Regions from separate parts of the Streptomyces sp. NPDC042346 genome, predicted to be linked through region 2. Evidence: riboswitches for the same ligand, from Rfam matches in the RefSeq annotation. Region 2 holds a riboswitch; the other holds the start of a gene.
What was found. Region 2 has a riboswitch for glycine ahead of gcvP (aminomethyl-transferring glycine dehydrogenase). Riboswitches for the same ligand answer to the same signal wherever they lie in the genome.
Positions count from the first base shown of each region.

Region 1 (4,997 bases), on a different contig from region 2:
GGCAGGGGCACCCAGACCTCGCTGCGGCTCAGCACCTCGACCAGTCGGCCCCCTGCGGCGGGGTTGCCGAGCGAGGCGGACAGCACCTCTTCGAGCTCATTGCCCGGCCACGTCACGTCCACGGTCCCTTTTCCCCTATCTCGCGGGGGCGCGTCCTCCCGCACCGCCCCGCAGCACCCTAACGCCGCCCTGGCGCCGCCGTGGCCAAAAGCAGCGGGTACGGATGCGGGGCCGGCCTCAGGCCACGTCGCGGAAGCCGATCTTCCGAAGTGCGTCCGCGGCGTCCCGGTCGAGGAGGGTCGCCGAGGCGCAGCCGTGCGGCAGACCGCCGGACTCGGCGGTCCGCAGGAGCCGGCCGACGGCCCGCCGGTGCCGGGCGAAGGCGTACGCGGAGACGCCACGGCCCCGGTCGCGCTGGCCGTCGCGCGCCGTGCCCGGCTCGACGTCGAGCAGGACGAGGTGCAGGGCGGCGCCGCGGCGTCCCGCCTCGCGGGCGAGCCAGCCGCGCACCCAGGACTGGGTGCCGCAGTCGTGCACGATCACGCTCGCGCCGGAGCGCAGTGCGCGGCGCAGCCCGGCGTAGTGCGCGAGCCGGACCAGGGGGCGGTAGACCGCGTACGGCAGGAGGCGCGGCATGCGGGCCTCCCAGCGCTCGCGGACGTCCTGGGAGTCGATGCCCCGGCCGTCGGCGGCGCGCTTCATCAGGGTGGACTTGCCGCTGCCGGGCAGCCCGGAGACGACGACGAGGTCGCCGGCCGCGAAGAGGAGGGCCCGGGGCCCCCGGCCGCCGCGCTCGCGCAGGTCGCGCAGGATCCGGCCGCGCCGGCGGGTTCTGGCTCTGGTCCGGGCCCGGGCCCGGGCCCGCTGGGACGGTATGCCGGTACCGGTACTCGTCGCGTATGCGCCGGTGTGCTGGATCCTCATCGCTGCTCCCCCTGCCGGGCCTCGGGAGACCCTTGCCCACAAAGTGTAAAGAAGCGGTAATGAGATACAAGTGATGTGCCGCGCGGAGCACGCGTGCAATGATGTGCCCGCCAGGCGCGCTCAGTCGCCAATACAACCGCATACCGGCCGCTCGAATCCGCGCGGGAGAGTTCCGGACCGCCCCAGGCGTCCGGACGCCGAAGGAGCAAGACCCTCCCTTGAATCTCTCAGGCCCCGTACCGCGTGGATGAGGCAGATCTGAAAAGCGGGACACCCTGCCGTGTCCCCACCCAAGGTGCAAGCCGATCTCTCGGTGCCGATCTTCCGGTGACGAGATGCTCTCGGTGAACCTCTCAGGTTCCATGACAGATGGGGAGGACGTCCTCGCCCGTCATGTGTTTCGTCACCGAACCGCCCTTGGGATCCGGGAGCCACCCCATGAGCACTGCCCCCCGTCTGACCGCCCTCGATGCGCTGCATCGTTCGCTGGGCGCGACCATGACCGACTTCGCGGGCTGGGACATGCCGCTGCGCTACGCCAGCGAGCGGGACGAGCACAACGCCGTCCGCACCCGGGCGGGCCTGTTCGACCTCTCCCACATGGGTGAGATCACGGTCACGGGCCCGCAGGCCGTCGAGCTCCTCGACCACGCCCTCGTCGGCAACATCTCCACGGTGGGCGTGGGCCGTGCCCGCTACACGATGATCTGTCAGGAGGACGGCGGCATCCTCGACGACCTGATCGTCTACCGCCTCGGCGAGACCGAGTACATGGTCGTCGCCAACGCCTCCAACGCCCAGATCGTCCTGGACGCGCTCGTGGCGCGCGCGGAGGGCTTCGACGCCGAGGTCCGCGACGACCGCGACGCGTACGCCCTGCTCGCGATCCAGGGCCCGGAGTCCCCCGGCATCCTGAAGTCGCTCACCGACGCCGACCTGGACGGGCTGAAGTACTACGCCGGCCTGCCCGGCACGGTCGCGGGCGTGCCCGCGCTGATCGCCCGTACCGGCTACACCGGCGAGGACGGCTTCGAGCTGTTCCTGAAGCCCGAGCACGCCGAGGGCGTCTGGAAGGCCCTGACCGAGGCGGGCGCCCCGGTCGGCCTCATCCCGTGCGGCCTGTCCTGCCGTGACACGCTCCGCCTGGAGGCGGGCATGCCGCTGTACGGCCACGAGCTGACGACGGCCCTCACCCCCTTCGACGCCGGTCTCGGCCGGGTCGTCAAGTTCGAGAAGACGACCAACGAGGGCCGCTTCGTCGGCCGTGAGGCGCTTGAGAAGGCCGCCGAGCGCGCCGAGACCGCCCCGCCGCGCAAGCTCGTCGGCCTGATCGCCGAGGGCCGCCGGGTCCCGCGCGCCGGCTTCTCCGTCGTCAAGGACGGCGTGGTGATCGGCGAGGTCACCTCGGGCGCCCCGTCCCCGACCCTCGGAAAGCCGATCGCGATCGCGTACGTGGACGCGGCGCACGCCGCGCCCGGTACCGAGGGTGTAGGTGTGGACATCCGCGGCACCCACGAGCCGTACGAGGTCGTCGCGCTGCCGTTCTACAAGCGCCAGAAGTGACGCAGTCGTCTCATCCCGGGTCTCACCCCGCGAGACCCACGTTCATCAGTACTCCCCCGATCCAGGAGAATCAGGTCATGAGCAACCCCCAGCAGCTGCGCTACACCAAGGAGCACGAGTGGCTGTCGGACGCCGTGGACGGCGTTTCGACGATCGGCATCACCGAGTTCGCGGCCAACGCGCTCGGTGACGTCGTCTACGCCCAGCTCCCCGCTGTCGGCGACACCGTCACCGCGGGCGAGACCTGCGGCGAGCTGGAGTCGACGAAGTCCGTGAGCGACCTGTACTCCCCCGTCACGGGTGAGGTCGTCGCCGCCAACCAGGACGTGGTGGACGACCCGTCGCTGGTGAACACGGCTCCGTTCGAGGGTGGCTGGCTGTTCAAGGTACGTGTCGCGGGCGAGCCGGACGACCTGCTCTCCGTCGACGAGTACACCGCGTTCTCCGCCGGGAACTGAGACCGGGCCCGAGACCCCTTAGGGATCGATTCATGTCGCTTCTGAACACTCCCCTCCACGAGCTGGACCCCGACGTCGCCGCCGCCGTCGACGCCGAGCTCCTTCGTCAGCAGTCCACCCTCGAGATGATCGCCTCGGAGAACTTCGCTCCGGTCGCGGTCATGGAGGCCCAGGGCTCCGTCCTCACCAACAAGTACGCCGAGGGCTACCCGGGCCGCCGCTACTACGGCGGCTGCGAGCACGTCGACGTGGCCGAGCAGATCGCGATCGACCGGGTCAAGGACCTGTTCGGCGCCGAGTACGCCAACGTCCAGCCGCACTCCGGCGCCTCCGCGAACCAGGCCGCCCTCTTCGCGATCGCCCAGCCCGGCGACACGATCCTGGGTCTGGACCTGGCGCACGGCGGCCACCTCACCCACGGCATGCGCCTGAACTTCTCCGGCAAGCAGTTCAACGTGGTCGCGTACCACGTGGACGAGGCCGGTCTGGTCGACATGGCCGAGGTCGAGCGCCTCGCCAAGGAGCACCGTCCGAAGGTCATCATCGCGGGCTGGTCCGCCTACCCGCGCCAGCTGGACTTCGCGGAGTTCCGCCGGATCGCCGACGAGGTCGAGGCGTACCTGTGGGTCGACATGGCCCACTTCGCGGGCCTGGTCGCGGCCGGTCTGCACCCGAACCCGGTCCCGTACGCGGACGTGGTGACCTCCACCACGCACAAGACGCTCGGCGGCCCCCGCGGCGGCATCATCCTGGCGAAGAAGGAGTTCGCGAAGAAGCTGAACTCCTCGGTCTTCCCCGGTTTCCAGGGCGGCCCGCTGGAGCACGTGATCGCGGCCAAGGCCGTCTCCTTCAAGGTCGCGGCCTCGGAGGACTTCAAGGAGCGCCAGCAGCGCACCCTGGACGGCGCCCGCATCCTCGCCGAGCGCCTGGTCCAGGACGACGTCACCGCGCACGGTGTCTCGGTCCTGTCCGGCGGTACGGACGTGCACCTGGTCCTGGTCGACCTGCGGAACTCCGAGCTCGACGGCCAGCAGGCCGAGGACCGTCTCCACGAGGTCGGCATCACGGTCAACCGGAACGCCGTTCCGAACGACCCGCGGCCGCCGATGGTCACCTCGGGTCTGCGCATCGGTACGCCGGCGCTCGCGACCCGCGGCTTCGGCACCGAGGACTTCACCGAGGTCGCCGACATCATCGCGGAGACCCTGAAGCCGGGCTTCGACGGCGAGAAGGCCGAGGCCCTCAAGGCCCGGGTGACCGCTCTGGCCGACAAGCACCCGCTGTACCCCGGCCTGAAGTAATTTCGTACCCTTTTGTTCGTACGAACGTTTGGGGCATCGCGCACACTGAAAGGTGAGTGCGGTGCCCCACCCCGTGTCGTGCCCCGTTTCGATCTTCCTGCTCCGTTCTGCACCACCCCGGCAGACAACGGCGTCTAGCCCCCACAAGGAGTCTCTCCGTGGCCATCTCGGTCTTCGACCTGTTCTCGATCGGTATCGGCCCGTCGAGCTCCCACACGGTGGGCCCGATGCGCGCGGCCCGGATGTTCGCCCGCCGGCTCAAGAACGAGGGCCTGCTCGCCCACACGGCGGCCATACGTGCGGAGCTGTACGGCTCCCTGGGCGCGACCGGCCACGGCCACGGCACCCCCAAGGCGGTGCTCCTCGGCCTGGAGGGCAGCTCGCCCCGCACGGTGAACGTCGAGACGGCGGACGACGAGGTCGAGCGGATCAAGACGAGCGGCCGGATCAACCTGCTCGGCGCGCACGAGATCCCCTTCGACTTCGACGCCGACCTGATCCTGCACCGCCGCAAGGCGCTCCCGTACCACGCCAACGGGATGACGATCTTCGCGTACGACGCGGAGGGCGCCCTGGTCCTGGAGAAGACGTACTACTCGGTCGGCGGCGGCTTCGTCGTCGACGAGGACGCGGTCGCCGGCGAGAACCCGATCGTCCCGGACGACACCGTCCTGAAGTACCCCTTCCGCACCGGTGACGAGCTGCTGCGGCTCGCCAAGGAGACCGGCCTCTCCATCTCCTCGATGATGCT
Region 1 covers NZ_JBVJEH010000001.1:1,553,278-1,558,274, reverse strand. The annotation lists gene ACZ6K0_RS07355 (enhanced serine sensitivity protein SseB) at 1-122, opposite strand, end outside; gene ACZ6K0_RS07350 (AAA family ATPase) at 238-924, opposite strand; glycine riboswitch at 1,077-1,176, shown strand; glycine riboswitch at 1,178-1,303, shown strand; gene gcvT (glycine cleavage system aminomethyltransferase GcvT) at 1,363-2,487, shown strand; gene gcvH (glycine cleavage system protein GcvH) at 2,565-2,945, shown strand; gene glyA (serine hydroxymethyltransferase) at 2,978-4,246, shown strand; gene ACZ6K0_RS07330 (L-serine ammonia-lyase) at 4,405-4,997, shown strand, end outside.
Region 1: linked by a shared signal. The riboswitch ahead of gcvT (glycine cleavage system aminomethyltransferase GcvT) and the one ahead of gcvP (aminomethyl-transferring glycine dehydrogenase) in region 2 are both predicted to bind glycine.

Region 2 (4,997 bases):
GACCTGCTCCAGGGCGGTCAGGGCGTCTTCGGGATCGCCGTCGGGGTCGTCTGGCGGGACGTGGAGGCGGCGCTCTCCCAGCTGCACGGGGAGCGGGTCGACACGGGCGAGACGCTGGTCGGGCACAATCCGGGCGACGAGCTGGCGAGGCGGCGGCGCGACAAGGCGGTCTGACGGGCGCTTCGGCGCGCTCCGGCGCGCTTCTGGGGCGCTCTGGGGCCTGTGAGGGCTCGTGAGGGGCTCGTGAGGGCTGTTTGTCCTCCGTGTGGCTTGTTCTTCTGCGGGGCGGCCGTCTGTGGCTCCTGTGGGGTGTCTGTGGCTCGTGGGTCGTCAGCGATTCCGGCCGTTGTCAGTGGCATGGGGCAGCATCGGACATGTGAGAGCCGCGCCGACGATCCTGCATCTCGACATGGATGCGTTCTTCGCCGCCGCCGAGCAGGCGGCGAAGCCCAGCCTGCGCGGAAAGCCCGTCGTCGTCGGCGGCCTCGGGCCGCGCGGAGTGGTCGCCACCGCCTCGTACGAGGCACGCCGCTTCGGGGTCCACTCGGCCATGCCCATGGGGCAGGCGCGGCGGCTCGCGCCGAACGCGGCCTATCTCGTGCCGCGCTTCGCCTTCTACCGGTCGATCAGCGAACAGGTCATGGAGCTGCTCGGGCGGCTCTCGCCGCTCGTGGAGCCGCTCAGCCTCGACGAGGCCTTCGTGGACCTCGAAGCCGGCGGCCTCGCCGACGACAGCGCGAGCGCGCGGGCCGTCGGCGAGCGGCTGCGGGCGGGCATCCTGGCGACGACGGGGCTGACGGGGTCGGTGGGGCTCGCCGGGTCGAAGATGATCGCGAAGATCGCCTCCGAGGAGGCCAAGCCGGACGGGCTCGTCCTCATCGAGCCGGGCACCGAGAGGGAGCTGCTCGGGCCCCGGTCGGTGCGGATCCTGCCGGGGGTCGGGCCCGCGACGGGCGAGCACTTGCGGCGTGCCGGGATGACCACGGTCTCCGACCTGGCGGAGGCGGGCGAGGACGAGCTCGTACGGCTCCTGGGGCGGGCGCACGGGGCCTCGCTCCATCGGATGGCCCAGGGGTACGACGACCGGCCCGTGGTGGCCGAGCGGGACGCAAAGTCGGTGTCGGTCGAGGACACCTTCGACGTCGACCTGCACGACCGCGTGCGGATCAGGACCGAGGTGGAGCGGCTCGCGGAGCGGTGCGTGGCGCGGCTGCGGGCCTCCGGGCACTCGGGGCGCACGATCGTCCTCAAGGTGCGGCGGTACGACTTCTCGACGCTGACCCGGTCCGAGACGCTGCGGGGGCCCACGGACGACCCGGGGGTCGTGCGGGAGGCCGCGGGGCGGCTCCTGGAGGCGGTCGACACGACCGGGGGTGTGCGGCTGCTCGGGGTGGGCGTGAGCGGGCTCGCGGACTACACGCAAGAGGATCTGTTCGCCCAGGCGGAGTCCGCGCAGGCGGAGGAGGAACGGGCGGCGGCGGCCGTGGCTGCCGTGGCGGGGGAGTCGGGCGGGGGCGGTGCGGCAGGGGGTGGTGTGGCCGGCGCCGGGGCTGTGCCGGACGAGTCCGCTTCCGACGCGCCCGGCGCCGGCGCCGGCGCCGTCGCCGTCGAGCGGCGGTGGGCGCCCGGGCACGACGTGCGGCACGCGGTGCACGGGGCGGGGTGGGTGCAGGGGAGCGGCGTCGGGCGGGTCACGGTGCGGTTCGAGGAACCGTGGTCCGCACCGGGGCGGGTGCGGACGTTCTCGGTGGACGATCCGGAACTGGAGCCTTCGGAGCCGTTGCCGTTGGTGCGGGGGGAGTGTCGGGCGGGGGCGTGACGGTGCCGTGGCGTGGCGGTGGCTGGGCGTGGGTTGTGGGGGGTGCGCCCGGCCTTGCGGCCGGGCTGGGGTTCCCACCCGCACCACCCGTGCGGGTGGGGAAGCAGAGGTGCGGGTTTTGGCGTGGGGAGTTCCGCGCCGTTGGCGGCTGGGACCCGTACCGGCCCTGACGGTGCCGGGCCGGCCGAGCTCGTGCCGCCTGTGACGGTGCCGTGAGGCTGAGCCCAGCCGCCTGTGCTGGTGGCGGGGCGGGCTGGGCTCAGCCACCTGTGCCGGGCCGGACTGGGCTGGTGCCGCCTGTGCTGGCGCCGGGCGGGTTGGGCTCGTGCCGCGGCCGCGGCCGCTGCCGCTGCCGCTGGTGCTGGCAGGCCTGGGCTCGTGCCGCCTGAGACCGTGCCGTGCCGTGAGGCCGAGCCCAGCCGCCTGTGCTGGTGCCGGGCGGGCCGGGCTGGTGCCGTTTGTGTTGGTGGCGGGTGGGCTGGCCTTCCCGGGTGCGGCTTTGCCTGAGGGGCGCGTACCCGTCGTGCTTGTGCGTGGGTGTTACGGGCCCTCCTGGCCTGCCAGGTGGCCGAAGTCGGTGTCTTCGGGGTTCTGGGGCGGAGGTGGGAGTGTGAGGCTGTAGTGGCGGTAGAGCTGGAGCTCCTGCTCGGGGGAGAGGTGGCGGCCCACGCCGAAGTCGGGGGCGTCCTTGATGAGGGCGCGTTCGAACGGGATGTGGAGGCCGTCGTCGAGCAGGTCGCTCGGCTCCAGCGGGACGAAGGCGTCCCGGCTGAACAGGCCGGTGCGGACCGCGGCCCATTCCGGGATGCCGGTCGCGTCGTCCAAGTACACCTCGTCCACGGTTCCGATCTTGTTTCCGTTCCGGTCGAACGCCTTGCGGCCGATCAGGCTGCGCGGATCGATGTCGGTCTGCACGGTCCCTCCAACTGGTCGCAACTGCTCTACACCCCTACGAAAGTGCACAACTGGGATGTCGGCCACTTGAGCGATGGGAGCCGCAACCTCGCTGGTAGGCTGGCTGTGGCTGTCGACCCTGTGCGGGAGAGTCCCCCGGAGAAACCTTCCGGAGGGCGCCGAAGGAGCAAATCCTCCCCGGAATCTCTCAGGCCCCTGTACCGCGCGGACGAGGTCACTCTGGAAAGCAGAGCGGTGTCCACGGCATGCGCTCTCACCGACGGTGAAAGCCGGCGTGCCGCGAGGCGTGCCGGTGAAACTCTCAGGTTGAGATGACAGAGGGGGAGGCCGTCCGGGTACCCGCGCCGTGGTGCCCCTCGCAGGTCGTGACGACCAGGAGGCCTCCGTACATGACCGCCAACCGCATTCCGCTCTCCGAACTCGAACAGGGCATCCCGTTCGAGCAGCGGCACATCGGGCCCGACGCCGAGGCGCGGGCCAAGATGCTCGCCCAGGTCGGTTACGGCTCGCTCGACGAGCTCACGGCCGCCGCGGTGCCGGACGTGATCAAGAACGCCGAGGCGCTGGGCCTGCCGGCCGCGCGCACCGAGGCCGAGGTGCTCGCCGAGCTGCGCACGCTCGCCGACCGCAACCAGGTCCTCGCGCCGATGATCGGCCTCGGGTACTACGGCACCTTCACGCCTCCGGTGATCCTCCGGAACGTGATGGAGAACCCCGCCTGGTACACGGCGTACACGCCGTACCAGCCCGAGATCTCGCAGGGGCGCCTTGAGGCGCTGCTCAACTTCCAGACCATGGTCGCCGACCTGACCGGTCTGCCCACCTCGGGCGCCTCCCTCCTCGACGAGGGCACCGCCGCCGCCGAGGCCATGTCCCTGGCCCGACGCGTGGGCAAGGTCAAGAACGGCGTCTTCCTCGTCGACGCCGACGCCCTGCCGCAGACGATCGCCGTCATCGAGACCCGCGCCGAGCCGACCGGTGTCGAGGTCGTCGTCGCGGATCTCAGCCAGGGGATCCCGGCCGAGATCGCCGAGCGCGGTGTCTTCGGCGTGCTGATCCAGTACCCGGGTGCCTCCGGTGCCGTCCGCGACATCAAGCCGCTGATCGACGCCGCCCACGAGCTCGGTGCCATCGTCACCGTCGCCGCGGACCTGCTCGCCCTGACCCTGCTCACCTCGCCGGGCCAGCTGGGCGCGGACATCGCCGTCGGCACGACGCAGCGCTTCGGCGTCCCCATGGGCTTCGGCGGTCCCCACGCCGGCTACATGGCCGTCCAGGACAAGCACGCCCGCTCGCTGCCCGGCCGCCTGGTGGGTGTGTCCGTCGACGCCGACGGCAACCGCGCGTACCGCCTGGCCCTGCAGACCCGCGAGCAGCACATCCGCCGCGAGAAGGCCACCAGCAACATTTGTACGGCCCAGGTGCTGCTCGCCGTCATGGCCGGCATGTACGCCGTCTACCACGGGCCGGCCGGGCTGAAGGGCATCGCGCAGCGGACCCACCGGTACGCCTCCCTCCTCGCCGCGGGTCTCACCGCCGGTGGCGTCGAGGTCGTGCACGGTTCGTACTTCGACACCCTCACCGTCCGGGTGCCCGGTCGCGCCGACTCGGTCGTGGCCGCCGCCCGCGAGGCCGGGGTGAACCTCTACCGCGTCGACGCCGATCTCGTCTCGATCTCCTGCGACGAGACCACCGGGCGCGAGCAGCTCGCCGCCGTGTGGGGCGCCTTCGGTGTCGACGGCGACGTCGAGGCCCTGGACGCGTCCGTCGGGGACACGCTGCCCTCCGGGCTGCTGCGCTCCGACGCGTACCTGACCCACCCGGTCTTCCACGCGCACCGCTCCGAGACCTCGATGCTGCGCTACCTGCGCAAGCTGGCCGACCGCGACTACGCGCTCGACCGCGGCATGATCCCGCTCGGCTCCTGCACGATGAAGCTGAACGCGACGACCGAGATGGAGCCGGTGACCTGGCCCGAGTTCGGCCAGATCCACCCCTTCGCCCCGGTCGACCAGGCGCAGGGCTACCTCACGCTCATCACCGAGCTGGAGGAGCGCCTCGCCGAGGTCACCGGCTACGACAAGGTGTCGATCCAGCCCAACGCCGGTTCGCAGGGCGAGCTGGCCGGTCTGCTGGCCGTCCGCGCCTACCACCGCGCCAACGGTGACCTCCAGCGCACCGTCTGCCTCATCCCGTCCTCCGCGCACGGCACCAACGCCGCCTCCGCGGTGATGGCCGGCATGAAGGTCGTCGTCGTCAAGAC
Region 2 covers NZ_JBVJEH010000007.1:8,800-13,796, forward strand. The annotation lists gene ACZ6K0_RS26195 (MerR family transcriptional regulator) at 1-174, shown strand, start outside; gene ACZ6K0_RS26200 (DNA polymerase IV) at 377-1,819, shown strand; gene ACZ6K0_RS26205 (PRC-barrel domain-containing protein) at 2,360-2,734, opposite strand; glycine riboswitch at 2,848-2,947, shown strand; gene gcvP (aminomethyl-transferring glycine dehydrogenase) at 3,124-4,997, shown strand, end outside.